2 regions of the Thermovenabulum sp. genome follow, and region 1 is predicted to be linked to the other one. Evidence: riboswitches for the same ligand, from Rfam matches in the RefSeq annotation. Region 1 holds a riboswitch; the other holds the start of a gene.

Region 1 (6,710 bases):
ACTTTCAACCGCATTGTCGTTTGTAATTCCTGTACCCGAATTATTTTCATTGGTATCCAGTGTGGTATTTTTCGTTTCAGAAGACATTTCAGTAATTATTTGCTGAGGCGTTTTAGTATCAGCATTTATTTCATTATTTTGGTTTATACTGGAATTTTCTTCACTGGCTATTGATTCACTTTCATTTTCTCCATTACCTTCTTCCGGGATTTTTATAGTGCCTTCTTCATTGGACACTTCCTTTGTGTTTCCTCCTTGCTCTGCCTCCTTTATTATTTCTTGCATTTGTTGTTGAAGTTGATTTTTTTCTTCATCTTTTTTTCTATTTTCTTCTGCTAATCTCTCGTTTACACTTTCTAATCCCTCTATTCTTTTTTCAAGTCTTTCTATCTCCTCTTTTAGTTCTGCGTTTTGCTTTTCAAGTTCCTGTTTCTCTTTAAATAGTTCTTCTTTTTCTTTTTGTAATTTTGCGTTTTCCCGCAGCATTTCTTCTATTATCATATTTTGCTTTTCTATTTCGGCATTCTTTTCATTAAGATTAATTACTATTTTTTCTATGTAGTTATACATTCTTTCTATATATTCCCTTAATCCAGGCACAATTATGTCTATTATATTTTTTTGTTCTTCTTCCAATTGTATTTTTTCAAAGGGATTTATTGTATCTTTCGTGAAACGCTCCACCCTGGGGGATTCTGCTATTTCCTGCCACCTGATATTGCCCGCTATCTCCTCGATTATTTTTGCTGTATGCTCCTTCATTTGTTTTTCTAAGTCATATTTTTTGTTTTTATCGTAGCTTTTTTCCTCTGCTCCCGTCAGCATAGCTGCCGCCTTTGCCCACAGGAAACTATTTTCAAATTCTACGGGGTATTCTTTTACTATAAACCCGTTTAAGTACTTTAGAGTAATTATACCTTTAGTAGTTCCGTCGTAGTTGTTCCACAGGTATACTAGGTCCCTGTAATTGAATTTTAGTTTTATAGGTATTTTTATTTGTCCATTATTATCTATTTCTAACGGGTTAATATGGAGAATGTAGTCGGTTATTCTACCGGTTTTGCTTTTTTTGTTTTCATCTTCTAAGGTGAAATATATTATAAAGTTCGGTTTCATGTCTTTTGCTTTTTTTACTATTATAGTATCGGGGTTTAGATTGGTCTTTTTCCCCCCGCTTGTAGTGAAAAGTTCTTCTATTATGTCTTCTTCAGATGCAGCCTGCACTTGAAAACTGTATTCAGCCCTGGATGTGAACCACGCTGCTGTTTTGTCATTAATTAAAAATGTAGTGCTTATCATTAATCCTGAAAATACAATTATTAAAGCTCTCGTCAATGTGTTTTTTATCCTATTCAATAGATCTCACCTCCTCTATCTATCGGTATTTATATGCTGCTGATGGTACCCCAGGAGTTTGCATATTATTGTGAAGGTTTCTGCCCTGGTGATACTGTCTTTCGGTCTTAGTTTGTTATCAGAATATCCCGTTATTATTTGGTTTTGTACCGCCGCTTTTATGGGTTCCAGTGCCCAGGGCCCTATCTGGTCTTTGTCTTTAAAGCTGAGTTCTTCGTCCTTTTGGATATTTTTTTCAAAGGCTCTTACGAGTACAGTTATCATTTCTTCCCTTGTTATGTTGTTTTGGGGTTTGAATACATTCCCGGGATAGCCTTTGAAAATGCCTTTTTTTGTTGCTGAAATTATATAACCTTTTGCCCACGCAGGCAAAGTGTCCTGGTAGGGTATATCTCCTTGTTGTTCATCCAGGTTTAATGCTCTTGCCACGAGCACCGCCGCTTCCGCCCTGGTAATAAAATTATCGGGTTTTATCGTGCCATCAGGGTATCCTCTTATTATTTCATGCTGCAATAGTGCCGTAATGCAGTCCTGAGCCCAGTGCCCGCCTATATCCGGGTATTGTTCTATTGGTTCTTCTACCAGTTCTTCTTCATCTTCTCTTTCTCTTATTACGGGGTTTTCATTTATGTTCACAAGAAATGCTACAGTGGCTTTCAAACCCTGCATATCGTTCCCGGCGTTTTCGTCCATGTGTACACTGTATTCTAAGTCCGTATAGTCGTTTTTAGGAATATTAAATTTTAAGCTGTCCGGAAGGCCGTATCCTCTGTATCTTTCATTTCCTTCTATATAAAGAAGGTCGTAAAAGCTTCCGTTAAACAGGGTTTCTGTAAATACCAAGAACCTTCCTTTTTTAATGGTTAATTTCATATTCTTTGCAAAAATATCATACAGGCTGTTTTCGGGAGAAATTTTTTCGCTTACCAGACCATCTGCTTTTTCCAAGTCTATTTTTATTCCGAAATTTTCTACCCTTACTCTCTCTCCATAATTATTTAGAATTCTCATGGTGCCTGTCTTACTTCCCCCAGGAGCCCAGATTCCACCTCCAAATATTGCTTTTCCCGTAGAGCCCTGACCAAACACATTTAATATAACATCGGGGTTACCGTTAGTTGCAAGCAATATAGTATTACTGTTAAAAACAAAAATTAGTATAGAAATAGTAGCACAAACCGCTACAGCATACCTCATTCGACTATTATTCAATCCACTATCCCCCCTTCCTTTTTATAAAATTTCTTTTGCATTTTAAAACTTATAGTTAACTTTTTTAAAATAGGGAGGCTTATATCTTCAGCCCCCCTCTTCCTATTTTTAAAAAATTAATGTATATACGTCACCTGGCCTGCAATAACCTCAGCAGTTTGGTTAGGATTGCCATCGCTAAATTTGAACTCATAGCTCATTGGTAAAAGTTCTATATCTTGAGTAAAAGGAATCCATGAGCCACCATAAGAAGGATGAAGAGATGTGCACTTACCGCTAAGCGAGTGTACTTTCCCCGTCTTAAAAATAATTACAGGATTTGCAACAATGTTATACGAAATACCTGCCGTGTAAGCTCCTTTATAATACATTTTGAAATAATAATCATAGGGAAGAAGCTCGGCTTTAACTTCACCATTTTCATCCGTTGTCCCCAAAATCCTGTAGCTTCCATCTACCGGTCCAGGATAATCAGGTGCATAACTAACAGTAGCCACTGCTCCAGGAATAGGCTGTCCGTCGCTTCCTACAAGTTTCACCGTTACCGGGGATGTACCGAAAACAAAAAAGGATTGATTCCTAATGTCCTGGGTCACTGTTTTAGTATAGCCTTTATATGTTATTTGAACATGAGTTGTTGAAAGATTTGGTGGAAATATTGACCCAATACTTCCGCTGCTGTCGGTGGTGCCTAAGGAAATCCATTTTTGCCCGTTCCAATAACTAAATTCAGCTCCGGGAAGCGGATTTCCCAGACTGTCCATTATCATGACCGTAGTTTTATTCGTTTGGACTGCATGTATCAATAAATTGCAACTAAGTTCTCTGCCCTGATAAGAGTTATCTGCCGTTTCATCCATTTTGATTTCTACAAAAAAGCTGGTTTCTTCCTCAGGAGATAACCTTTGTTCAAAAGTAAAAAATCCTTTTGAATTGAAAAAAAGATCCGATAATTTGCCATCAAATACAATAGTGTCTCCAAATCTTACTTTTATCCCTATTACCCCTGCCAGTTCTAAGTTACCTACAGCATTTTCGGCGCTTATTCTGTAAATTTTTAAAGGAAGGGTGCCCATATTTTTCAATTCTATAGGCCCTAATTCTCTACTTTCATTTGGTTGCATATTCTTAAATTGCAGGGTTGCAAATCTTTCCTTTTCAAAGGTTCCATCAATTTTACCTCCAAGGTGCAGCGTGCCGGTCACAAAAGTATTTTCAGTGCTTTCTGCCCTGCTGGTAAACCATGCCATGGTTCCCATTCCAATCAGGCAGAAAACAACAACAATGCTGATAATAGCAAGAAAAATTTTAGCTTTCACATCCTACACCTCTTTCAAAGATTAGTGTTTTGGGGTGAGTTGTTGCTCACCCCAAGATTAGATTCTCTTTATTGTTTTATTGTTTATCAATTTGCTGATTCAACCAACTCAAATGATTAGTAAGACTTTGATATTCATCATGCTGGGCATCTAAAGCTGCAAGGGCTCCTGAGTCTAATTGTGTAGCATTTACCTCATAAGAAATATTTATGGGATTAATACCTTCTGCATCCCCCTGGTATTCATTTCCTGCAAGAGGAGCCAAACCCAGAACAAATGTAAACTTATATTTATTGCCGGGTTTCAAAGCCCCCATTTGAACACCAGGGCCAGCTCCCATTGCGTTGTCATTTAAAAAGTTCTTTAAAGTTATAACTCCAAGCGTTGGATCAATAAGGTTGTTGTAATAACTTCCATATAAGCCTGCTCCTACACCGTCTTTAATAAATTCATCAGTAGTTTCCCACGTTGAACCATCAGCTCTTAAAAACTCCATTTTGGCGTATTTTATGTAAATAGCCTCTGCCAATTTTGTCGTACCGTTCTCCACTGCAGGAGAAACATTAAATTTTCCAAACCATGCAAGGTTTAAAGTACCATCATTTTCTATTACTAAACTTACCTCTTTTGTGGTATCTCCTGGCGCCATGTTTCCAATATTCCCAAGATCAGCAAAATCGGATAAACCATTTTCATTTAATTTCAATGTTCCCGAAGTAAAAGTATTATTCTGGCTTACCGCCTGGCTTGTAAACCATGCAAAGGTCCCCGCTCCTATTCCGAATGCCAATAAGGCGATTAGTATCAAACTTATAATTATATTTCTTCTCATTTCGGTTGCCTCCTTAATTTTTTCATTTTTTTGAAAACCCTCTTAACAATTCTACATACTGTGATAAAATTGTATTAGGAGTATAAATATTTTGTCAGGTTATCTCCCTTTAGGGAATAACCTCTTTTTATTTTATTATTTTTATCATCACCCCCTTTTTGTTTCTTATTATTCTATCCCCGATTTGCTGAAAAACTATGTTTTTATTTTTGTGTATTGCTTTGTTTTATAAGTGTATTGTAGACATTTGTTACTTCTCCGGCTAAAAGAAGCAAACCGGGAATTAATATCATAACTAAATATCCAATGGGTGTTTTGGCATATCTTCCTATATACCCTGCATAGGGGATTTTTATTTTCATTACACCAATTATATTGTCTGAAGTTACAAGCTTTGAATCTTCCACATTATTCGCATCACCTTTTGTTTCAAAAAGTCTTTTGCCATCTTTATCTATTATTTCTGTTACTCTATGGGTAATTAAAACATTGTCATTTGTAATAAAAGTAATAATATCTCCTTTTTTTATATCATTGGGATTAACCTTTTTAATTACCACTACATCTCCTGGCATTAATAAAGGAGCCATACTTCCTGATAGCACTGTTAGAGGTTTGTACCCTAATACGAATGCCATTTTGGTATTTTCTGTTCTTGTTTGATAAATCAAAAGAGAAGAAAAAACAATTAATATAACTAACGCTGTTGTGATTAGGATATTTATAACCTTTAATATAATTTTCATTAATATCCTCCTTGTAACTTTCCATTTAAAGCATTCTTTACTATTTATATCCAGTTATTTTGTAAAATATGTAAATAAAATTGAATTTTTACACAAAATAAAAGACCCAATCCGTTTAAGATTGGGTCGGTTGCACCATTGACTCAGTATGTCCCCATAGGTGCCCACATTAGAGGACATACTTCATTGTCCCCCAATTTATATATTGTTATATAGTTATTTATAATAAAATTAATGACAATATCAAAATAACAGTCTTTCCATTATATGTCAATGTGTTAATTTTGTTGCTTTTTGTAATAATTTGTATTTTTAAGTGCTTTTGCATGATTGTAAAAATTAAAGTCTTCTATTAAATTTCAATTGAAGACCTTATATATTGTCCATTTTATTTCCTTATCACTGCCATAATTTACATCATATTAAGCTTAGCAGAGGCTTCGGGTTTTTTTATATTTATTTTTAATTTTTTTATCCTTCTTTAAAATTTTTTATCTTTTTTTATTCCTTCTCGTTTTACTTGACTATATTTTAATTTTTATTTTTATATCTTTCTTAATATTCCTCTATTTTGAAATGGTTTCTGTTGAAATATTCGTTATCAAAATATTCCTCTTCACCTACAGCACCGAATGTAGTATCTATGTTTATCCATTTATTTTCTTCTTCGCTAAAAAATTCATTCCATGTATGTAATCCCTGAAAGTCCCCAAGTTTCCCCTCCCCCTTGACGAGTTTCACCTTCACTCCTGCTGCCCGCCCGAGGGCAGCGGTTAATGCTGCAAAGTCGTAGCAAACCCCTTTTCTCGTTTTCAAAGTATTTAAAGCACCGTAGACGTTATTGTAATTTCCCCTTTGATGTTCTGAGTACTTTTCAAAGTCGTATTCGATATTTTTTACCACCCATTCGTAGATCGCCCTCATCTTCTCTATGTCAGAATTTTTACCTTCCGTCAATTTCTTTGCCAGCGTAATTATTTCCGGCGCATCGCTTTCCACATCCTTTGAAGGCGTCAAATACTTGTCCAACTCGAGAGTATTAATAACCTTGAAAGTTGGCCCATAGCTGTATTTTCTGTCGTATTCATGCACCATCACGCTAATCGTGTATTCTCCTTTTCCTTCCGTTAGCCATAAAGTCTTTTCAAATTTTTTATCATCATTTAAGTCGACATTATACCATATTTGTTTATTTCCCTTTCTGACAAGGATTTTTATTTTCTCTTTTGATGTATTCCCCGCAAT
Region 2 (24,442 bases), on a different contig from region 1:
TATTAAAAGAAATATAATAAAACTGTTGAAGTAAACATTTCAGAATGATATTATTTTGCTTAGGTTTTTTGGATAAACCTGCTATTAAAAAGATAATGATATAAATTGTAAATAGGAGTGAAAAATATGTCAAAAAGAGGATTGATGCTTTTATATACGGGCAATGGTAAGGGCAAAACTACTGCAGCGTTAGGCCTTGCTTTAAGAGCTATCGGCCATGGTCAAAAGGTATTCATGATACAGTTTATGAAAGGTAATTCTAATTATGGAGAAATACAAGCCTCGAAATATCTACCGAACTTTACTATAATACAGAAAGGGCAAGATACGTTCGTAAAAAAAGGTAATCCTGACCCATTGGATATAAAGCTTGCAGAAGAGGGACTTGAGCTTGCAAAAGAGGTTTTGGAAAAAGGAGAACATGATTTGGTAATCCTTGATGAAATAAATGTAGCTGTGGATTTTGGGCTTTTAAAAGAAGAAGATGTATTAAGTCTGATAGATTTAAAAAAGCATCATACCACATTAGTTTTAACAGGAAGATATGCCACTGAAAAATTGATATCAATGGCGGATATGGTTAGTGAAGTAAGAGAAATAAAGCACCATTATGAAAAGGGAGTACCTGCACAGGAAGGAATTGAATTTTAAATATTTCAAAGATTATATGGAGAATTAAAATGATTGAAGAGAGAAAAGAAATTATTATTTTTTTAAATCTTATAGAGAATATTGGTTATATTAGAGCAAAAAATATTTTAAGTGTGTACAATAGCTTGAAGGAATTGAGAAAAGCAAATAAAGAGGAGCTTTTAAAAATTCCCAATATCTCGGATAAAATAGCAGAAAAAATATTATTTGGCTTAAAAGAATTCAATCCTTTAAAAGAAATAGAGAAGGCTGAAAAAAAGGGTTGTACAATTATAACCATTGACGATAAGGATTATCCTCAATTGTTAAAAGAGATCTACGACCCTCCTTTGGTTATCTATGTAAAAGGTAAAAAAGAGCTTTTAAAAAAAGAAAGTATTGCAATTGTAGGTACGAGAAAACCTACCGAATACGGTAAAAAGGTTGCTGAAGAACTGGCTGCAAAATTAGCAAAAAGAAATCTTAATATCATAAGCGGACTGGCAAAAGGTATAGATTCTTTTGCCCATAAAGGAGCATTAAAGGTAGAAGGTAGTACAGTTGCAGTCTTAGGCACGGGAATTGACATAATTTACCCTCCCGAAAATAATAAATTATTTCAAGAGATTGCGGAGAAAGGAGCAATCATAACAAGTTTTCCCGTAGGCACCGAACCACTTCCTTACAACTTTCCTGCGAGAAATAGAATAATCAGCGGTTTATCTCTGGGAGTAGTAGTAGTGGAGGCGGGAGAAAGGAGCGGTGCTTTGATTACTGCGGATTTTGCTTTAGAACAGGGGAGAGAGGTTTTTGCAGTTCCCGGAATGATATACAGTCCGATGAGCAAGGGACCTCATAAGCTTATAAAGCAGGGAGCAAAATTAGTAGAAAATGATGAAGATGTTTTAATGGAATTAAATATTGGAAATAATTTTTATAGTGGGAAAAACTCTACAAGTGTAAAAAAAGAGGAATTAAGTTTATCGAAAGAAGAAAGGGAAATTCTAAAAATTATCGATTTTACTCCGATACATAAAGAAATTCTGGGAATGAAAACTGATTATTCTCCGGCTAAGATTAATGAAATATTAACAAAATTGCAGTTAAAGGGAATAATTTCTCAAATCGCAGGAGGATATGTAATAAGGAATTGAGGTGGTTATTGTGGCCAAGTCACTTATTATCGTTGAATCTCCGGCAAAGGCAAAGACAATAAGTAAATTTTTGGGTAAAAATTTTAAAGTAGCTGCTTCCATGGGACATGTTAGAGATCTGCCCAAAAGTCAATTGGGAATAGATATAGAAGATGGCTTTGAACCAAAATATATTACAATTAGAGGAAAGGGTTCTATAATTGATAATCTTAAAAAGGAAGCTGCAAAAGTAGAAAAAATATATCTTGCAACCGACCCTGACCGGGAAGGAGAAGCTATTTCCTGGCATTTAGCTCAACTTTTAGGAATCCCACAGGATTTGCCTTGCCGGGTGGAATTCCATGAAATTACTAAAAATGCCGTAACTAATTCAATCAAATCCCCGCGAACAATAAATAAAAACCTTGTGAATGCTCAGCAAGCCAGGCGTGTTTTAGATAGACTTGTGGGTTATATGATTAGCCCCATATTATGGAAAAAAATAAAAAGAGGTTTAAGTGCCGGAAGAGTACAATCGGTAGCCGTCAGGCTAATTTGCGATAGAGAAAATGAGATCAGGAATTTTGTACCTGAAGAATACTGGACAATTGAAGCAGAATTAATGGAAGAGATTTCTAAATCTACTTTTTTAGCTAAGCTCTTTTCCCAAAAGGGCGAAAAAATTTCTATTAATAATAAGGAACAAGCGGAAAAAATAGTAAATGACTTAAAGGAAGAAAAATTCACGGTTTTGGAAGTTAAAAAAGGAGAAAGAAAGAGAAATCCTTCATTGCCTTTTACAACAAGCACTATGCAGCAAGAAGCTTCACGAAAGTTGGGATTTACCGCTAAAAAAACCATGATGATTGCCCAACAGCTTTATGAGGGACTTGATATAAAAGATGAGGGTACGGTGGGTCTTGTTACTTATATACGAACGGATTCCACAAGAATATCTGAACAAGCCCAGTTAGAAGCTAAAAAATACATTGCCGAAAATTTTGGTAAGGATTTTATTAATGATTCTCCGGTTCAGCAAAAGCAGAAAAAGAATATACAGGATGCCCACGAAGCTATAAGACCCACATCCGTTTACAGAACCCCTGAAAAGATAAAGGATTCCCTGTCAGAAGACCAGTATAAGCTTTATAAACTTATTTGGGAAAGGTTTATAGCCAGCCAGATGGCACCCGCCATATATGATTATGTTTCTGTGGATATTAAAGCCGGAGAATATATTTTTAAAGCAACAGGTTCACATATGAAGTTTAAAGGTTTTATGGTAGTCTATATAGAAGGAGCCGATGAGGAACAGGAAAAAGAAGAAATGATGCTTCCGGATTTAAATGAAGGGCAGGAGCTTGCTTTAAAAGACTTAAAGGCCGAGCAGCATTTTACTCAGCCACCTCCGAGATTCACTGAAGCTATGCTGGTAAAGACCCTGGAAGAAAAAGGTATAGGTCGTCCAAGCACCTATGCGCCAATAATTGATACCATTACAAAGAGGGGCTACGTAGAAAAGGAAAAAGGAAGATTTAAACCTACGGAATTGGGAGAAATAGTAACGGAGCTATTAAAAGAATACTTTAGCGATATTGTGGATATTGGTTTTACAGCAGAAATGGAAGAGCAATTAGATAAAATTGAAACTGGCGATGAAGACTGGCGTAAAATCGTTGAAAGTTTTTATAAACCTTTTGAAAAAAAACTGAGGATTGCTGAAAAAGAAATTGGGAAAATAGTACTAAAAGAGGATGAGGAAACCGAAGAAATATGCGAATATTGCGGAAGAAAGATGGTAATAAAACGGGGCAAGTATGGAAAATTTTTGGCATGCTCGGGTTTTCCGGAATGTAAAAACACTAAACCTATTGTTGAGGATACCGGAGTGAATTGCCCCCTCTGCGGAGGCAAAATTTTAGTAAGAAAAACAAAAAAAGGCAAAAAATTTTATGGATGTGAGAATTATCCTGAATGTAATTTTGTTTCCTGGTATCCTCCTGTTGGTACCCCATGTCCTAAATGCGGTAATTTGATGGTTTTAAAATCCATAAAAGGGCATAATAAAGCTGTTTGTACAAACAAAGAATGCAATCATGAAGAAATTTTCCCTGGTAAAGAGGGTGGAAAAAATGTATGAGGTAAAGGTAGTAGGGGGAGGACTTGCAGGGTGTGAAGCTGCATGGTATCTGGCCAACCACGGAGTTAAAGTAAAACTCTATGAAATGCGGCCTAAAAAGATGACTCCTGCTCATCATACCGATAAATTAGCGGAATTAGTATGCAGTAACTCCCTGCGATCTCAGGAAATTACTACTGCAGCAGGAGTTTTAAAAGAAGAAATGCGATTGCTTTCTTCTATAATAATACAAAAAGCCCACGATTATAGCGTTCCTGCCGGCTCAGCCTTAGCAGTAGATAGAGAAAAATTTTCCAATGCAATTACCCTTGAAATTCAAAACCACCCAAATATTGAGCTAATAAGGGAAGAAGTTACTCAAATTCCCGATCCCCCTGCAGTATTGGCTACCGGTCCCTTAACTTCCGAAAATTTATCCTATGCCTTGATGGAACTTTTAGGTAGTAAATATCTGTATTTTTATGATGCAGCAGCACCAATAATTACTGCCGATTCAATAGATTGGAATATTGCCTTTTGGGGATCCAGGTATGGTAAAGGCGATGAAGATTACGTGAATTTACCGATGACCGAAGAAGAATACTATAATTTTTATAATGAGCTTATTAATGCTGAAGTAGTTGAACTTAAGGAATTTGAAAAACCACAGTATTTTGAAGGATGTATGCCAATAGAAGTAATGGCAAAAAGAGGTCCTCAAACTCTTCTTTTTGGGCCTTTAAAACCTGTAGGAATTGTAAACCCAAGAACGGGGGAACAACCTTTTGCAGTAGTTCAATTAAGAAAGGAAAATAAAGAAGGGACTTTATTTAATTTAGTAGGTTTTCAAACAAGCTTGAAGTGGCCGGAACAAAAAAGGGTATTTAGTAAAATACCGGGATTGAAGGATCCTGAATTTGTGAGATTTGGTTTTATTCACAGAAATACATTTATTTTAAGCCCGAAATTTTTAAACCCCACCTTAGAACTAAAAATAAAAAAGGGTATTTTTCTCGCAGGGCAAATAACTGGAGTTGAAGGATATATAGAATCAGCGGCATCGGGTATCGTTGCAGGGATTAATGTCTTACGTTATATAAAAGGAAAGGAACTCCTTGTATTCCCAAAGGAAACAGTTGTTGGTGCATTGTTAGATTATATTACAACAGCAGATGCAAAAAATTTTCAACCCATGAAGGCAAATTTTGGAATACTGCCGCCTTTAAATGATAAAATAAAAAATAAGAAAATTAAAAATGAAAAATTGGGTGAAAGGGCAATCAATGTATTAAAGAATTTCATAGTAGAAAATAATGTAGTATAGTTTAAAATTTTAATTTATTTTTCAAAAAAAATTAACAAAGAATTTAAAAATAATTTAGAATTTAATATTGCATTATATACTTTCATGTGGTAGTATAATATAGGCTCTTTTCAAATCGAGGCGATAATGATGGAATACCTTATAGATAGTTTTTTGAGTTTTTTAAAGGGGAAAAATCGTTCCGAGAATACACTTAAAGCCTATGCCGAAGACCTTTTACAGTTTATGGAATATTTAAAAGAAAAAAAAATATCTGATATTGAATCTTTAAATAAAATTGACTATGTTTTGATAAGAGGTTTTCTTGCAAACTTGAGGGAAAAAGGATTGGAGAAAAGAACTGTTGCAAGGAAAATATCTGCAGTAAGAGCTTTTTACAAATACCTTTTGAAAGAAGAAGTAATTAAAAGCGATCCAACGCTGCATATCCAGGGTATGAAATTACCCAAAAAACTGCCGGAGTTTTTATATCCAAATGAGATTAATGAACTATTGAATTTACCGGATAATTCTTGTTTGGGGATACGGGATAAAGCCATATTAGAATTACTGTATGCGACCGGGATCAGGGTTGGAGAAATGACTAATATTAAACTTAAAGATTTAGATTTGAGCAATAAAATTTTGTTTGTATTTGGCAAGGGATCAAAAGAAAGGATTGTTTTTTTTGGTGAAAAAGCAAAAGAATCCCTTGAAACTTACTTAAAAATTTCAAGACCAATTCTGCTAAAGGGCAGGGAAGAGGAACATTTATTTTTGAATAAAAATGGCACCCGATTAACGGATAGGAGCATCAGGCGTATTGTAGAAAAATATGTGAAGAAACTCTCCTTTATTAAAAAGGTGACTCCTCATACAATAAGGCATACCTTTGCTACGCATCTTTTGGAAAATGGTGCAGATTTAAGAACTGTGCAGGAACTTTTGGGACATACGAGCCTTTCTACCACTCAAATTTATACACATGTGACAAAAGAAAGGCTTAAAGAGGTTTACGAGAAAGCATTTCCTCATAAAAAAAGGAGTGATTTTATAAATGATGAGAGCTACCACTATAGTGGCGATGGTGAATGAAAAAGGGGCTGCTATAGCGGGCGATGGACAGGTTACTTTTGGTGAACATACTATAATGAAACATCACGCAAAAAAAATCAGGAAACTGTACAATGGGAAAGTACTGGCAGGATTTGCAGGTTCAGTAGCTGATGCCGTTACTTTATTTGAAAAATTTGAAGGAAAACTTGAGGAGTTTCACGGACATTTAATAAGAGCCGCGGTAGAGCTTGCCAAGGAATGGCGTACCGATAAAATGTTGAGAAGATTAGAAGCACTTTTAATCGCCCTGGATAGAGAACACATCCTGATTATTTCGGGGAATGGTGAAGTAATTGAACCGGATGATGGGATTGCTGCAATTGGTTCGGGTGGCCCTTATGCTTTAGCTGCTGCAAGGGCTTTATCAAAATTTACCGAGCTTGAACCGAAAAAAATAGTAGAAGAATCCTTGAAAATAGCTTCTGAAATATGTGTTTATACCAATGATTATATAAGTGTTGAAGAGCTATAAGGAGGTGAGTATATGGAAGACTTTACACCAAAAAAAATAGTAGAAGAATTGAACAAGTATATAGTAGGACAGGATGAAGCTAAAAAATGTGTAGCAATTGCTCTCCGCAACAGGATAAGGAGACAAAAGTTACCGCCGGAAATGCAGGAAGATATAATTCCGAAAAATATCTTAATGATTGGCCCAACAGGGGTAGGAAAAACCGAGATAGCAAGAAGGCTTGCTAAATTAGTTAACGCTCCTTTTGTGAAAGTAGAAGCTACAAAATTTACCGAAGTCGGATATGTGGGAAGAGACGTGGACTCTATGGTGAGAGACCTTGTGGAAACCTCCATCAGAATGGTTAAAGTGGAAAAGATTGAAAAAGTTAAAGATAAAGCAAAGGAATTGGCAGAATTAAGAATTGCAGAAATTTTAGAGCCCGATCCTTCGAGAACCTCGAACATTAAAAATCCTTTTGAAATGGTCTTCGGCACTTTCCAGAAAAATACATATGAGGATGAGGAAGAATTTGAGAGAAAACTTAATGAAGCCAGGAAGAAAAGGAAGGATATTTTAGAAAGGATTAAAGCGGGAGAATTTGACAAAGAATTAATTGAAATTGAAGTGGATGACAATAAGACACCTTTTTTAGAGGTTTTCTCTTTTGCCGGTGCCGAGGATATGGGGATAAATTTTCAGGATTTATTCGGGAATATATTCCCCAAAAAGAAAAAAAAGAAGAAAATTACGGTGGAAAATGCAAGGAGAATATTGATTCAAGAAGAAGCTCAAAAACTGATTGATATGGATGAAGTAATAAATGAAGCAATTTCCAGAGCTGAAGAAACCGGTATTATCTTTATAGATGAAATCGATAAAATAGCGGGTAGGGAAAAGGGATATGGGCCGGACGTTTCCAGAGAAGGGGTGCAAAGGGATATTCTACCCATTGTTGAAGGATGCACCGTTGTAACCAAATACGGGCCTGTTAAAACCGATCACATTTTGTTTATAGCCGCAGGAGCCTTTCATATTTCAAAACCTTCGGACCTAATACCGGAATTGCAGGGGCGTTTTCCAATAAGAGTAGAATTAAAGAGCCTATCAAAAGAAGATCTAAAAAGAATACTTATTGAACCTAAAAATTCCCTTATTAAACAATATAAGGCATTATTGGAAACTGAAGGAATAAAAATAGAATTTTCTGAAGATGCTATAGATGAGATAGTAAAAATAGCCGCCTATGTGAACGAACATATGGAGAATATAGGAGCAAGACGCTTGCACACGATTATGGAAAAATTATTAGAAGATATTTCTTTTGAAGCCCCTGATGTGATGGAAAAAGAAATTAATATAAATGCCAATTATGTGAGAAAAAAATTAAGTAACATAATCGAAGATAAAGATTTAAGTATGTATATCTTATAAAATCAAAAGGAGGAGATGTAATGAGTAAAGAATTGTTAGAAAAAACCAGGAGAATCAATAAATTGCTGCAGAGGTCTGCAGGGTACCCGGTGGATTTTAATGAGGTTTGTAAAATCTTAACTGAGGTATTAAATGCGAATGCATATGTAGCCAGCAGGAAAGGGAAAGTGTTAGGTTATTCAATACTTGAAAATTATGATTGTGATGTATTACAAAACAAAATAATTGAAGAAAAAGTGTTTCCTAAGGACTACAATGATAAACTTCTTGAAATCCATGAGACTCGTTCGAATATACCCCAGGAGGAAATTGAATGCGTATTCGATAAAGAAGTAAAATGTCCTCATCCTGAAAAACTCGTTACAATTGTCCCTATTAATGGTGGAGGAGAAAGACTCGGAACCCTTGTACTTGCCAGATTTGGCGAAGAATTTACGGATGAGGATTTAGTTCTGGCAGAATACAGTGCTACTGTAATTGGTATGGAGATTTTACGTTCCAAGACAGAAGAGATTGAAGAAGAAGCGAGAAAAAGAGCTGTTGTTCAGCTGGCAATAGGTACCCTTTCATTCTCGGAATTAGAAGCAGTTCAGCATATATTTGAAGAATTAGATGGAAATGAAGGTTTGTTAGTAGCCAGTAAAATAGCGGATAGGGTCGGGATTACCCGTTCCGTAATAGTCAATGCTTTAAGGAAGTTTGAAAGTGCCGGGGTTATCGAATCGAGATCCCTCGGTATGAAGGGAACCTATATTAAAGTGCTCAACGATAAACTTATTGATGAATTAAAAAAGATGCGTTCATAAAATGCGTGAAGCAATTCACGCATTTTTTTATGATTAATTTGAGTTTATTTATGGAAATAAATAAAATCATTTACAATTTAATTTATAATAATATAATTTTAATTAAGGGAAAACATCATAGAAAAATGTCGAAAAAAGCAAACCTGTCGAAAGGCAGGGACGCAAAGCTATGGGCCTAAGGCATATCCTGCTATGGCTGCCAGGCTGCCGACTAATTTTAAAAGGCAGCCTATTTTCTAAGGTAGGTTGCTTTTTTATTAAAAATTTTGTCGTATAAAAGAAAAATTTGTTATGATATAATATTTAACAAATAAATTAATAGCATCTTTTTACAAATTTTCGTATCTTGTTTATTATATAGGAGGAAATTGTAAAAAAAGGTAGTAATTTTAATTTAGAAAGATAGTGTATTTAGTTTTTAAAAGAGGTGCAGATTATGGGAATTTTCGAAAACATATCCTTGATGGAAAAGGCTCTGGATGCAAAATGGCTGCGAAATGAGGTTATTGCTAATAATATTGCAAATGCGGATACACCAAATTATAAAAAAACAAAGGTGATTTTCGAAGATTATTTAAGGGATTTTTTAAGTAAAAATAATAGAATTTCTTTAACTACTACAAACGATAGGCATATAAAAAAGACCTACTCCCCTTTAACCTTGAAACCCGTACTTTATCGTGAGGAAAATACCGCTTATAGAGAAGATGGTAACAATGTAGATGTGGAAAAGGAAATGGTGGAACTCGCAGTAAACAGCTTGTCTTATAATGTACTGGTTGAGCAGGTTTCAAAAGAATTTTCCCTGTTAAGGACTGCTATAAATGAAGGGAGGAAATAATAATTGAGTATTTTTAAATCAATGGAAATAAGTGCTTCGGCTCTGACAGCTCAAAGATTAAGGCTTGATATAATATCCAGCAATATAGCCAATGTGGACACTACAAGGACAAAGAAAGGTGAACCCTACAGGAGAAAAATGGTAGTTTTTCAAGAAATGAATGAAAGTTCGGATTTTAATGAAATATTAAATGATAAGATAAATTATAACGGAAAAGGTGTGAGGGTTGCGGCTATTGTAGAAGACCAAAGGCCATTTAAAATAGTTTATGACCCCGCTCATCCTGATGCGGATGAAAAGGGATACGTAAGAATGCCTAATGTAAACATTGTAGAAGAAATGGTTGATATGATTTCTGCGACAAGAAGTTATGAAGCTAATGTTACTGCGATAAATTCCACCAAAAGTATGATTAGTAAAGCTCTGGAAATAGGAAAAGGATAAAAAATTATATGGGAGGAGAAATAATTGGAAATAAATAGGATCGAAAAGGTATCTTTAAATCCAATAGGTTTAAATCAAAGAAAGGAAGAAAATTCTTCAGAATTTATTAATTTCTTAAAAGAAGCATTAAACCGGGTAAACGATTTGCAAAAGGATTATGAAAATAAGATTAATGACTTTTTACTGGGAAATGATGTAAATGTCCATGATCTGATGATATCTGCGGAAAAGGCAAGACTTTCCTTAGAGCTTACCGTACAACTCAGGAATAAAGCTATTGAAGCATATCAGGAAATAATGAGAATGCAGATATAAGGATAAAGGTGGAAAATAAATGAATTTTGAAGAAATTAAAACAAGAATCATTGAATTCTGGGAAAGTAAAAGTAAAACTCAAAAAATTAGATTTTTAAGCGGAACGATTATCGTATTGCTTTCCGTTCTTTTACTTTTTTATTTTATTACCAAACCTCAGTATGCTGTTTTATATTCCAATTTAGATACCAAAGATGCGGGCGAAATAGTAAAAAGACTTGATGCAATGAAGGTAAAATACAGACTTATTGATTCGGGAAAAACTATTGAAGTTGAATCTAAGGATGTTTATAAAATTCGTCTTTCTCTTGCTCAAGAGGGACTTCCAAGTGGTGGAGAGATTGGATTTAATGATATTTTTGGGAAAATGAATCTCGGCATGACCGAGTGGGAAAAACAGGTGAGATATAATCAGGCTCTTCAGGGAGAATTAACAAGAACCATTAAAGAATTAAATCAGGTGGAAGAGGCAAGGGTGCATCTTGTTATACCGCAGAAAACTCTTTTTATAGATCCATCCGGCCAAAAGGAAGCGTCAGCTGCGGTTTTCTTAAAATTAAAACCCGGAGAAAAACTGGAGGAAGAAGAAGTAAGGGGTATTATAAATTTAATTTCCCATTCAGTTGAAGGTTTAAAACCGGAAAATGTCACAATTGTGGACGAGTATGGGAGGGTACTTTCAAATATATCCCTCTCGGAGGATAATTCAAGACAAATTGTAGACTCTCAATTTGCCGTACAATCCAAGTTTCAAAATGATTTACAATCAAAGGTTCAATCCCTTTTGGAACAAATATTTGGTCCTGGTAACGTTGCTGTTAGAGTAAATGCTCAATTGAATTTTGATAAAAAGGTTGTAGAAAACAAATTGTTTACCTCACCGAATCCGGAGTCCGGAGAAGGAATATTAAGAAGCGTCCAGGAAATTAAGGAGTACTTTAGCGGAAATTCTTCTTCCCCGGCAGGTGTTCCCGGAACAACTTCACAGATACCCGGTTATCAAGGGCAACAAAATCAAGGTGGTTCATCAAGTTATCAAAAAACGGAAACGGTAAAAAATTACGAAATAAATGAGTCCATTGAAAATATTACTATTGCACCTGGAGCGGTTAAAAAATTAACGGTATCTGTGGTTATTAACAGGAATTTGACCGATGAAGAGAAAAATAAAATAGCTTCCTTGGTGGGAAGCGCAATAGGCTTTGATAGCAATAGAGATATTATTACTGTTGAAGGAATGACTTTTGAAAGATCATTAACAGAGTCCCTGGCCAAGCAAATGGAAGAAGATAAGAAAAGTCAAGCAAGACAGAGGGTTTATATTTTAGTAATTTCTGCTCTTGCATTGATGATATTTTTTGTGATTGCAAGGCGTTTATGGACAGCGAGAAAAAGGGCTATGGAGGAGAAACTTGCCGAGCAACTTATTTTACAACAGGCTGCAACTTCTTCAAAGGCGGAAGAAGATTTAAATATCCTTGAAGCAAAAAATAGAACAAGAGATATAGAAATGCTGGTAAAAAATAGACCGGAAGATGTTGCTAAGATAATTCGAACCTGGCTGAATGAGGAGTGAGGTGTTTGATATGCCTATAAGCCGCCTTACTGGGAGACAAAAAGCAGCTATATTTATTGCTTCCCTTGGACCTGAACTTGCAGCAAATATATATAAATATTTGAAGGAAGAGGAAATCGAGCAATTGACATTAGATATCGCGAGTTTGCGGAAAGTGACCGATGAAGAAAAAAAATCTGTTTTTGATGATTTTAAGACCATGTTTGTTGCCAGTGACTACATTACTCAGGGTGGAATAGATTATGCCAAAGAAATATTAGAAAAGGCCCTGGGTACGCAAAAAGCCTTTGAAATAATAAACAAACTTACTTCTTCTCTACAGGTTAGACCTTTTGATTTTATACGAAAAGCCGATCCGGCTCAACTTGTGAACTTCCTGCAAAATGAAAACGTTCAGACCATAGCCCTTGTTTTAACATACCTTCATCCTGAACAGGCGGCAAAAATACTTTCAAATTTACCGCCGGAAAAGCAAGTGGAGATTGCCAAGAGGATAGCAATGATGGACAGAACTTCTCCTGAGGTCATTTTTGAAATTGAAAAAGTATTGGAAAAACAATTAGCCTCGGTAGTCATGGAGGATTTTACCAATGCAGGTGGTGTACAGGCTATTGTTAATATATTAAATAACGTTGATAGAACCACTGAAAAAAATATTCTTGAAGTGCTTGAAATGGAAAACCCGGAACTTGCTGACGAAATTAAACGGAGAATGTTTGTTTTTGAAGATATTATTACCCTTGACAATAAAACGATTCAAAGAATACTCCGTGAAGTGGATAATCAGGATCTGGTTCTTGCTTTGAAAGGTTCCAGCGAGGAAGTCAAAAATAAAATATTCTCTAACGTCTCAAAGCGTCAGGCTGAAATGATACAGGAAGATTTACAGTATATGGGACCGGTAAGATTAAGGGATGTGGAAGAGGCACAGCAAAAGATAGTTGCCATTATAAGGAAGCTCGAGGATGCGGGTGAAATTATAATTTCCCGCGGCGGAGGAGATGAGATAATTGTCTAAGGTATTGAAAAGGATTGTATTTTACGATAATCCGGTAAAATTGGAAAACGGTAAAACATTTTTATTTGAAGTACATAGTCATGAGAACCTTGCGGGATTACCGGTTCATCAAACACAAAAAGACATTATTGATCCCTTTGAACAGGAGGTTTTAAAAAAGCAATTTTTACAATCAGCTGAGGAGGAAAAGGAAAGAATAATTTCTGAAGCCAAAAAAGAAGCCGAGAAAATTTTAACGAAAGCAGAAAATGAAAAAGAACAAATTTTAAAATCTGCTTATGAAAAAGGTTTCAATGAAGGCTATAATAAAGGAATAAATGAAGGCAGGAGAAAAGGAGAAGAGCTTTTTTCCATTTATCTTAATCAATTTAAAGAATTAGAACAGAAATTATTTTTGGATTACCAGAAAAAATTAGAACAAATCGAAAAACAGGCTTTAAAATTATCCCTGTACATTGCGGAAAAAATACTCGGGAAAGTTATCGAAATCGACAGGGATTATATAAAAAAACTTATAGAAAAGGGTTTAAAAAAAGCAAGGGAAGATCGGGAAATATTAATTCGAGTATCGCCCTCTGATTATGATATTTTGATGGATAAGTTAGAACAATTAAAAGGAGAAACAGGATATAAAAAAATTTCCATTATTAGCGATCCCACTTTACAAAAAGGAGACCTTATATTGGAAAATTCGGGGTTTATCATTGATGCGGGCATAAAAACCCAGCTAAATGTTATAGAAAAAAAATTGAAAGAGATGGAGCTGATATATGATTGAAGAAAACTTTGAATTTTATAGAAAAATTATAGCAAACACAGAAACGATAAGACCAAAGGGAAAAATCTCGAAAATTATTGGACTTACTATGGAAGCGGAGGGCCCTATTGCTGAAATTGGAGAGCTTTGCGAAATATCTCCTTATTATTCGAAGGAAAGTGGTAAAAGTATTTTAGCGGAGGTAGTGGGATTCAAAGAAGATAAAATTATATTAATGCCCTTAGCGGATATAGAATCTATTGGTCCCGGTTGGGATGTGGTTGCCCTGGGGGAAAAGCTTTCGGTTCCGGTAGGGGAAAACCTGATGGGAAGAATATTAGATGGGTTAGGCAACCCTATAGATGGTAAGGGCCCAATTAAGAATTTAACAAAGTATCCACTGAATAATACTCCCCCTAATCCCGTTGAAAGAAAACCTATAAAAGAGCCTTTGCCATTAGGAGTAAGAGCCATTGATGCACTTTTAACCTGTGGTAAAGGACAAAGAATAGGGATATTTGCAGGAAGCGGAGTGGGGAAAAGTACGCTTCTTGGTATGATAGCGAGGAACTCAACGGCAGATATCAATGTAATAGCCCTGATAGGAGAGAGAGGCAGAGAACTTAATAGTTTCATTCAAAAGGACCTGGGAGAGGAAGGGTTAAAACGTTCGGTAGTTGTAGTGGCAACTTCCGATAATCCTCCTCTGATAAGAACGAAAGGAGCTTTTACCGCTACTGCTATAGCCGAGTATTTCAGGGATCAGGGAATGGATGTAATGCTTATGATGGATTCCATTACGAGATTTGCAATGGCTCAAAGGGAAGTTGGACTTTCAGCGGGCGAGCCACCGGTTAGTAGGGGTTATACACCTTCGGTTTTTGCCGTACTTCCAAAATTACTGGAAAGAGCGGGTATGGGAAAGGTGGGCTCCATTACGGGTATTTATACCGTTCTTGTAGATGGGGATGACTTTAATGAACCAATTTCTGATGCTGTAAGAGGGATTTTGGATGGCCATATTATTCTTTCAAGGACTCTCGCAAACATGAATTTTTATCCTGCAATTGACGTTTTATCAAGTATTAGCAGATTAATGGATGAAGTGATTACAGAAGAGCACAGAAGATTGTCTTCAAGGGTAAAAAACATCCTTTCGGTATATAAGGAAGCAGAAGAATTAATAAACATAGGTGCATATAAAAAAGGCACTAATCCAAAGATAGACGAAGCTTTAAGATATATTGACAGGGTGAATAATTTCTTAAGACAGGAAATAAATGAAAAATCAACCTTTGAGGAAACCTTAATACTTTTAAAAGATATTTTTTCTGAGGATGAAATAGAATGAAAAAGTTTAAATTTAAATTGGAAAAACTTTTAAACGCTAAAACGGTTATTGAAAATTTAAAAAAAGAAGAACTTTTTAAAGCAAAAAAGAGGTTGGAAGAAGAAAAATATGCTTTAGATTATCTGGAAGGTATCAAAAACGAAATTTTACTCCAAAGCCCCTCGAGGCAAGTAGATTCTGTAAAAGCTTACGAGTTAATTAATTTTGATAATTTTTATAGAAGAGTATCTGAATTAATATATAACCAGAGAAAAAAGGTGGAAGAATCACAAAGAATGTACGATTGTTCTTTAAATGAATTCCTGAATGCAAAAAGAGAAAAAAGGATTCTGGAAGTTTTAAAAGATAAGAGATTCAAGCTTTTTCTGGAAGAATACGCAAAACAGGAGCAAAAGAATCTGGATGAGCATGCAATAATTGCTTTTTCAAGAAGGGATGAATAGAATTAATGTCTTCAAATAAATTTAAAATTACTGTTTTTATTTTATTAATATTGTTTATAATTACCTTTCTTTTTACTTTATTTTTTGTTGTAAAAACTGCTGATCCTTCAAAACTAAATCCAAAGGTTCTGCCAATATTGGGGAAACTCCCGTTCACGAAGAACGTAATTAAGGAAACTAACACTAATAGTACCCTGCTTTCAAAGGAAGAGCTTTTAAAACAAAAAGAAGATGAGCTAAAAAGTAAAGAAGAGTTGTTAAAGCAGAAAGAAGAAGAAATTTTGAAAAAGGAAGAAGAATTGTCAAAAAAAGAAGAGGAACTAAAAAAACTTCAAGCGTATATAGAGGAAGAAAATAATAAATTGGAGAATAACAAAAAAGCAATAAAAGACATTGCTTCCTATTATGAATTAATGGATCCTTCGAGTGCTGCCAAAATATTTGAAGAAATGTCCGTGGATCAAGCAACAAAAATATTATCAAATATGAAAAAGGAATCGGTTTCCAGTATCTTGTCCTCTATTCAACCCAAAAAAGCTGCAGAGATAACCAAAAAACTGGGAAATTTATAAGGTTTTCTTTTTGAATAAATAAATTAGCGAAAGGAGGTGAGAAAATGGAAGGAACCGTGGTTTGTATTAATTGCAATCCGAACAATCAGAAAATTAAACCTGTCAATCTGAAGATTGATAAGATTAAAAGTAACAAGAGTAAATTTTTCAATAAATTGATGGAAGTTGAATTTAAACAGAAAATAGGTCTCATTAATGAAGAAAGCGAAATCAATGGTCAGGAAGAAAACATACTTTGGATGTTACTTTCATCTTATTATTTAAATTTTTTTCCTGAGGCTTCTAAAGGTCAGGATATTAATTTTATTCAGGATGAGATAAAAATACCAAATAATATTATCCCATCACAATTAAATAGTGGAGATGAAGGTAAAGAAATTGAAGAAAAAATTTGGTTTTTACTGAAGGAGATAATTTCGGATTACAAAACCAATAAAGACTTCGATGATAAATTTAACCAGCTTTTAGATATATTTGGTGTTGAAGATGTAGAAAAAACCGCATTAAAAGAGAAATTTATTGAAATTGTTCAAAAAGAAAGTCCAGAATTTCTTAAAGAAATGAATGGAGAAAAAAGCGAAAGGGATGGATCAATAGAAGTTACCCCGGGATATCATGATAAACTTGAATTGACGAATAGCAATAACAAAAATAATGCTATAAAAATACTAAAAGAAATATTGCCCGGTTCTTCGAATTATAGAAAGATTCCTTCAAAAGATTTGAGCATAGAAGAATCTGCAGTTTTGCCGGCACTCAGTAAAGAAGATATAGGAATTATAACTACTCCTTTGGAACCGGTAAATAAAGATGAAATATTTATAAAGGGAGAAAAAGATAAAATTGATTCTAACTTTTTTGAAGAACTGGTAGAAAAAATATCAGTTATAGCTAAGGACAAATCAAAAGAGCTTCATATCAGGTTAAAACCCGATCATTTAGGAGAAATGATAATAAAAGTAATAAATGAAGAAAAAAATTTAAAGGCTCAAATCTTTGTAGAAAATCCCTTTGTCAGAAAAGATTTAGAGGCAGGGCTTAATAATTTAAAAAGCCAAATAGTAAAACAGGGTTTTGAGGATGTAAACATAGAGTTAGTGAATGTTAAAAATGAGATGGGGTTTTACAACGACTTTTCCGGCAGGGAAAGGGACTGGTTTTACAAATCAACTAAACAAAAGAATAATTTTAAAATTGAAGACGCAAATGAGCCTTTCGATGTAGCAGAAATTACCAAAGGTAGTAAAAATATGTACTTTTGGAGTTTAAATCAAAGCAACATAGATTATTTTGTTTAATGGGAGGTGATTTGCTTGGTAGAACAAGTTTATTCTCCTTACCAGGTTATGAACACCTCGGTAAGTAAAAGGGATTCAGCTACAAAAAACCTGGGGAAGGATGAATTTTTAAAGCTTTTGATTACTGAATTAAAAAATCAAAATCCCTTGGAACCTTTAGACAGCAAGGAATATATAGCACAGCTGGCTACTTTTACTCAAGTAGAACAGATTCAGGAAATGAGAAGAGAATTGAGCTTTTTATCGAGCATTTCTTGGATAGGAAAGAAAGTAAAAGCTGTATATGAAGAAAAGGAATACTCCGGAGAGGTAAAAGGAATAGTTCTTGATAATAATGAAATAGGTTTACTCTTAGGAGATGAAGAAGTAAAAGTACCATTATCCAGTGTAAAAGAAATAAAATAGGCCTTTGGAGATGAGAAAATGAGTGATTTCATAAGGATTTCGGATTTAATGAATCCATTAAATACAATTGTAGAAAAAGTTGATAAAAACAAATACACTGTTGAAAAACAAGAAAAGGTAAAATCCGATGGCAAATTTAAAGAAATATTAGAAGAGAAATTAAAACAGGATTTAAAAATTTCAGGTCATGCAGCTATGAGAATGAAATTGCGAAATATGAATTTGAGCCAGGAGCAATGGGATAAACTTAAAAATGCTGTAAGTAAGGCTGAAGAAAAAGGAGTTAAGGAGTCATTGATACTCATGGATAATATGGCTTTTATAGTCAGTATAAAAAATAAAACTGTAATTACTGCCATAGATGAAGAAAACTTAAAAGAAAATGTTTTTACAAACATCGACGGTGCCGTGATAATATGAGCTGGACCGCGTTATGGGGGCTCATGAAACCCTGATGGACCGAGGGGTTTCCGGCACTTAAGAAATTAGTTAATTGAAAATAATTTATACGGAGGTAATATGCCATGATGCGGTCAATGTTTGCCGGTGTAACCGGCCTCAGAAATCATCAAATTAAAATGGATGTAATAGGCAACAATATTGCCAATGTAAATACGGTAGGGTATAAAAAAAGCCGGGTAACCTTTCAGGAAGCTCTGGCACAAACCATGAGAGGAGCATCAGCGCCTCAAAATGCAAGAGGAGGAACAAACCCCTTGCAGGTGGGCCTTGGTATGACCATAGGTGCGATTGATACAATTCATACTCCGTCAAGCCTTGAAACTACGGGCAATATGACCGACTTAGCAATTGAAGGAGATGGATTTTTTGTAGTTACCGATGGACAGGAAAGATATTACACCAGGGCTGGAAATTTTGGATTTGATGAAGAAGGAAATTTTGTAAATACTTCTACCGGTTATAAAGTTATGGGCTGGCAGAACGCTCAATCAAAAACTCCCCAAAACATTTCAACTATAACTATCAGAAAAGGAATGATGATGGCCGCAAATAAAACCGAAAATGTAGCATTTTCAAAAAACTTAAATGATGCGGATGAAGTTGGCACATCTTATATTATTCCTTTTAAAATATTTGACTCAAAAGGTAATACTCATAACTTAACAATAATTTTTACAAAAACCGGAGGTAATGCATGGAGCTATTCAATAAATAAAGATCCAAACGATACTGATTTAAATATAGAGAGAGGGGATACAGGTGATTTACAATTTACTACATCGGGAGATATTAATTTAGACGCAAGCAATATAGATACCCTTTCTATTACAATTAGCGGTGCTGATAATATGAATATTACCTTAGATTTCGCTAATGTTACCCAATATGCCAGGGAAACAACAATTGATTTATCTTATCAGGATGGTTATGCTGCGGGAACGCTTTTGGGTATTGCGATCGATTCATCGGGAACCATCACCGGGATCTTTGACAACGGCATAAATAAAGAGTTGGCACAGATTGCCCTGTGCAATTTTGATAATCCTTCGGGGCTTATGAAAGCCGGGAAAAATATGTTTAGAGAATCGGCAAACTCGGGTGTTCCCCAGATCGGTTTCCCCGGCACCGGAGGAAGGGGTTCCGTTTCTCCCGGTTCTTTAGAAATGTCCAATGTGGATTTAGCCGAAGAATTTACCCAGATGATAATTACCCAGAGAGGGTTTCAGGCAAATTCAAGGATAATTACCGCTTCCGATGAGATGCTGCAGGATCTGGTAAATCTAAAAAGATAAATATTAAGTGATTTATAAAAGGGCCCGGACCAGAAATGGCCCGGGCTTTTTAGAAAAGAGGTGCGAACTTTTGATTGAAGTAACAAGGCTTAATGGGAAAAAATTTTATATTAACGCCGAATTGATAGAAACGGTGGAATCCACCCCCGATACGGTGATAAAGCTTACTAATGATAAAACTTATTTGGTCGAAGAACCTCCCATGGTAATTATTTCAAAGATTATAGAATATAAAAGAAAAATTTTAAAAGGATGTGAATATTAATGGACCGGGCTACATTGCTTGGGATGATCGGGGGCATTGCGGTTCTTACCTGGGGAATTTACATGGGAGGAAGTTTATCGGCATATATAGATATTCCATCTTTTTTAATTGTATTTGGAGGTGTAATTGGAGCTGTTTTTATAAGCTTTCCCTTTTCAAAAGTTATTGAAACTACAAAAATTTTAAGGATAGTGTTTTTTGAAAAACAGTTAGAAGCAGAGGAAGTTATTTCAACTATTGTAAATTTAGCGGATATAGCAAGAAAAGAGGGATTGCTTGCCCTTGAAGACAGCGCATCCCAGTTAAAAGATGATTTTTTAAAAAGAGGGATTTTACTTGTGGTAGATGGAACAGATCCGGAGCTGGTTAAAAGTATTCTGGAAACAGAACTTTCCTTTCTGGAAGAAAGGCATAAAGAAGGTCAGAGTTTATTTGAAACAATGGGTGCTTTAGCACCGGCATTCGGTATGATTGGAACAATTATTGGATTAATTAATATGTTGAAAAGGCTTGACGATCCCAGCGCTGTAGGCCCGGGTATGGCCACTGCCTTAATTACAACTTTTTATGGTTCCATATTGGCCAATCTTTTATTTCTTCCTATAGCGGCTAAATTGAAAGTTAGAAGCAAACAGGAAATTTTAATTAAAGAGGTAATGATTGAAGGGGTACTATCCATTCAAGCAGGGGAAAATCCGAGAATTATTGAAGAGAAATTGAAAGCCTTTTTAGCACCAAAGATGAGAAAAAATATCAATGTTAAAAAAGCTGCGGAAAGCGGTGAGATTAATGCCAGCAGGCAGACGGCGAAGGTCTGAAGAAAATGATAAGGGTCCAGGATCCCCTTTGTGGATGACCACTTATGGAGATCTTATTACTCAAATACTTATATTTTTTGTTTTGCTTTATTCTTTATCAAGTATAGATACGAGAAAATTTGATTTAGCTATGACCTCTCTCCAGGGTTCTTTAGGGATTTTACAGGGAGGAAAAACTTATTATAAACAAGAATTCATTGAAAGCGGAACGGGACAAAATTACGTTGCAGAACGAGAAAAAACAGAACTTGAAAAGATAGGGAATGAGATAGAAAAAATAATTGAGTCCAATAATTTAAGAGGTATTAAGGTAGATATGGATGAAAGAGGATTAACTATACGTTTTTTAGAGGGGGCTTTATTTGATTCGGGTAAAGCGTTTATCAAGGACAATTCTAAGGAGATTTTAGACAAGATAGCCCCAATACTAAAAGAAAGCAATCATCATATAAGGGTAGAGGGACACACAGATAATGTTCCTATACATACGAGGGAATTTCCTTCAAACTGGGAATTGTCTACTGCAAGAGCGGTAAATGTGGTAAGATATTTTATTGAAGTTCACGGCATAAACCCAAAAAAGATTTCAGCTGCAGGGTACGGCGAATATAGACCTGTTGTACCCAACGATACCGATAAAAATAGGGCTTTAAATCGAAGGGTGGATATAATTATTCTAAAATCCAGTTTGGAAATGCAAGAACCGAATTAAGATAAAGAGTTGGAGGAGTTATAAATGGCAGAAATGGCGCAAAAAAAAGGAATGAGGAGAATCCTTCTAATAATTTTTATTGTTGTTATTTTAATGATAATTTCTGCATTTATGGCGTATTTTTTAACCAAAAACTTTTTATTTCAGGATAAAGCAAAAGAAGAAAAAAAAGTTCTTGCACCTTATCAGGCCGGTGAATTTTTGACAAATCTTGCCGATCACGGTTATATAAAAATTTCTCTTGTTTTTTTACTGGAAGGTAAAGATGCGGAAAAGGAATTAAAGCAGCGAGAATACGAAATAAACGACAGGATTTATTCAATTCTTCGGGCAAAAACCTTTGAATCAGTAAAAGACAGCAATGGTATGGAGGTATTAAGGGGAGAAATCAAGAATAATATAAATAAACTTTTGGAGAAAGCAAAGATTGTGGATGTGTATTTTAACAGTATTATTGTGAATTAAGGAGGGGGAAAAGGTTGTCAGATATTTTATCCCAGAGTGAAATAGATGCCCTAATTGCAGCTCTTACTACAGGTGAAATAAAGGTCGATGAGATAAAAAAAGAATCCCAGGAGAAAAAGGTAAAAATTTACGATTTCAGAAAACCCAATAAATTTTCAAAGGAACAGTTAAATTCAATAAAAGTGATTCATGAGAATTTCGGAAGGCATTTAATTAACTACCTAACTACCCAGCTTAGGACTTTGGTTCAGATAAGCGGTTCTCATGTGGATCAAATGCCTTTTGCCGAATTTTCTTCGTCAATTCCTAACCCCTCCATAATAGGAATAGTGGATTTTTCTCCTCTTAAAGGATCAGTGTTGCTGGTAACGAGTGTGGAACTTGCATATGCAATTATAGATAGGATGCTTGGGGGTATTGGAGAATACAAAGATAAACCGAGAGAACCCACCGAAATAGAATTGAACTTGATTATTAAGGTTTTTTCACGAATAATTAAATTAATAGAAGAAACCTGGAAAGATGTTTTTGAGGTACACCCGACTTTAGAAAAAATAGAAACAAATCCCCAGTACATTCAGTTAGTGTCTCCAAATGAAGCCACAGCCCTGATTACATTTAACATAAAAGTGGGTAAAACAGAAGGATTGATTAATTTGTGTTTACCCTTTATCGTAATCGAACCGATTATGCCCAAGCTTTCTACAAAAGCATGGCTATCATCTTCAAAGGAAGTATCTGATATTTTTTCTAAAAAATTAAATAAAAAGATTGAAGATATATCTGTGGAAATAAAGGCGGAACTCGGTAAAGCGATAATTTCTGTAAGGGATTTTTTGAATTTAGAAGTCGGGGATGTTATTCAGCTGGATAAAAATATAAAGCAGGAAATCGATATCTATGTTAAAGGAAATTTAAAATTTAAAGGTATAGTAGGGAAGAAAAATGAAAGAACCGCTGTAAAGGTTACCAGGTTTGTTGATGAAAGGAATGAGAATTATGGATGAAAACAGAATGCTTTCACAGGATGAAATAAATGAATTAATAGCAAGAATGAATGCGCCTTCCGAAATAATGGATTTATCAAGGGAAGAGAAGGATATTTTGGGTGAATTTGGCAATATTTCAATCGGTACTTCAGCCACTACCCTTTATACAATTCTAAGACATAAAGTAGTAATAACTACTCCCAAAGTGATGATTACTACTATAAATAAATTGAAAGAGATTTATTCAATACCCTTTATAGCTGTAATGGTAGATTATACTGAGGGGCTGGAAGGCAGTAATATTTTAATTATCAAAGAAGAAGATGCGAAAATAATCGCTGATTTAATGATGGGAGGGGATGGAAGAAATATAAATTTTGAACTTGATGAAATAAGGTTGAGCGCTGTAGGAGAAGCAATGAATCAAATGATGGGATCATCAGCTACTTCGTTATCGACCATGCTTAAAAAACCTATAAATATTTCGCCACCCAGAGTAAAAAGAATTATGCTTTCAGAGGATTCCTTAGAAAGCTATTTTAAAGAAGACGAACCGATTGTTAGGATTTCTTTTATAATGGAAGTGGGAGAATTAATAAAAAGTGAAATAATGCTCCTTATGAAGATAGAATTTGCTAAATCCCTCGTAAAAGAGTTAACTTCCTTTACAATGGATTCAACGGTAATTGATGAAGATATTAAGAAAGATGAGAAGACAATACCGGATATGGAATATAAGGGGCAAAAGCAATCATCTGTAGATAAGAAAGAAAAAATAGTTGTAAAACCTGTGGAGTTAGAGGAATTTTCTTCTGAAGAAGGTCCATACCAAAAGGCCAGTATTGAACTTATAATGGATGTTCCTTTGGAAATTTCGGTTCAGCTCGGGAAGGCAGTGAAAAAAATTAAAGAAATACTTGGCTTGGGCCCGGGTTCGATTATAGAACTCGATAAGTTAGCCGGAGAACCGGTGGATATTCTTGTTAATGGAAAACTTATTGCAAAAGGGGAAGTTGTAGTGATTGATGAAAATTTCGGTGTAAGAATTACCGAGATATTAAATTCTTCAGAAAGGGCAAGCCTTATTCAATAAGATTAGGAGGATGATAAATTATGTCTGGGATTTTGATAGTCGACGATGCAGCCTTCATGAGGATGATGATAAAAGATATATTATCCAAAAATGGGTTTCAGGTGGTGGGGGAAGCCGAAAACGGACTGATGGCTATTGAAAAATACAAAGAATTAAAACCAGGATTGGTAATTATGGATATTACAATGCCGGAAATGGATGGGATTGAAGCCGTAAAAAGGATCAGATCCCTTGACCCTCAGGCAAAAATAATTATGTGTTCTGCAATGGGTCAGCAAGCTATGGTAATAGAAGCTATTCAAGCAGGTGCGAAGGATTTTATTGTAAAGCCCTT

The links. A riboswitch is a leader RNA that binds a small molecule or an ion and turns the genes downstream of it on or off. The one in region 1 is predicted to bind cyclic di-GMP.
Region 2: another riboswitch for cyclic di-GMP. It lies ahead of flgB (flagellar basal body rod protein FlgB); the one in region 1 lies ahead of ACPLOV_RS07620 (signal peptidase I).

The regions. Positions count from the first base shown of each region.
Region 1 is NZ_JBNARB010000013.1:28,279-34,988, reverse strand. Features, by position in the region: gene ACPLOV_RS07640 (hypothetical protein) at 1-1,356, opposite strand, end outside; gene ACPLOV_RS07635 (S-layer homology domain-containing protein) at 1,372-2,568, opposite strand; gene ACPLOV_RS07630 (TasA family protein) at 2,685-3,887, opposite strand; gene ACPLOV_RS07625 (TasA family protein) at 3,964-4,719, opposite strand; gene ACPLOV_RS07620 (signal peptidase I) at 4,923-5,465, opposite strand; cyclic di-GMP riboswitch class II at 5,581-5,668, opposite strand; gene ACPLOV_RS07615 (transglutaminase domain-containing protein) at 6,021-6,710, opposite strand, start outside.
Region 2 is NZ_JBNARB010000005.1:31,405-55,846, forward strand. Features, by position in the region: gene cobO (cob(I)yrinic acid a,c-diamide adenosyltransferase) at 127-651, shown strand; gene dprA (DNA-processing protein DprA) at 681-1,784, shown strand; gene topA (type I DNA topoisomerase) at 1,795-3,903, shown strand; gene trmFO (FADH(2)-oxidizing methylenetetrahydrofolate--tRNA-(uracil(54)-C(5))-methyltransferase TrmFO) at 3,896-5,206, shown strand; gene xerC (tyrosine recombinase XerC) at 5,333-6,280, shown strand; gene hslV (ATP-dependent protease subunit HslV) at 6,243-6,773, shown strand; gene hslU (ATP-dependent protease ATPase subunit HslU) at 6,786-8,186, shown strand; gene codY (GTP-sensing pleiotropic transcriptional regulator CodY) at 8,207-8,992, shown strand; cyclic di-GMP riboswitch class I at 9,119-9,204, shown strand; gene flgB (flagellar basal body rod protein FlgB) at 9,429-9,833, shown strand; gene flgC (flagellar basal body rod protein FlgC) at 9,837-10,277, shown strand; gene fliE (flagellar hook-basal body complex protein FliE) at 10,302-10,592, shown strand; gene fliF (flagellar basal-body MS-ring/collar protein FliF) at 10,612-12,168, shown strand; gene fliG (flagellar motor switch protein FliG) at 12,179-13,186, shown strand; gene ACPLOV_RS04020 (FliH/SctL family protein) at 13,179-13,964, shown strand; gene fliI (flagellar protein export ATPase FliI) at 13,957-15,294, shown strand; gene fliJ (flagellar export protein FliJ) at 15,291-15,737, shown strand; gene ACPLOV_RS04035 (MotE family protein) at 15,743-16,309, shown strand; gene ACPLOV_RS04040 (flagellar hook-length control protein FliK) at 16,354-17,607, shown strand; gene ACPLOV_RS04045 (flagellar hook assembly protein FlgD) at 17,623-18,012, shown strand; gene ACPLOV_RS04050 (TIGR02530 family flagellar biosynthesis protein) at 18,031-18,432, shown strand; gene ACPLOV_RS04055 (flagellar hook protein FlgE) at 18,537-19,766, shown strand; gene ACPLOV_RS04060 (flagellar FlbD family protein) at 19,774-20,031, shown strand; gene ACPLOV_RS04065 (flagellar motor protein) at 20,031-20,849, shown strand; gene ACPLOV_RS04070 (OmpA/MotB family protein) at 20,821-21,561, shown strand; gene ACPLOV_RS04075 (flagellar basal body-associated FliL family protein) at 21,586-22,026, shown strand; gene fliM (flagellar motor switch protein FliM) at 22,041-23,033, shown strand; gene fliY (flagellar motor switch phosphatase FliY) at 23,026-24,108, shown strand; gene ACPLOV_RS04090 (response regulator) at 24,129-24,442, shown strand, end outside.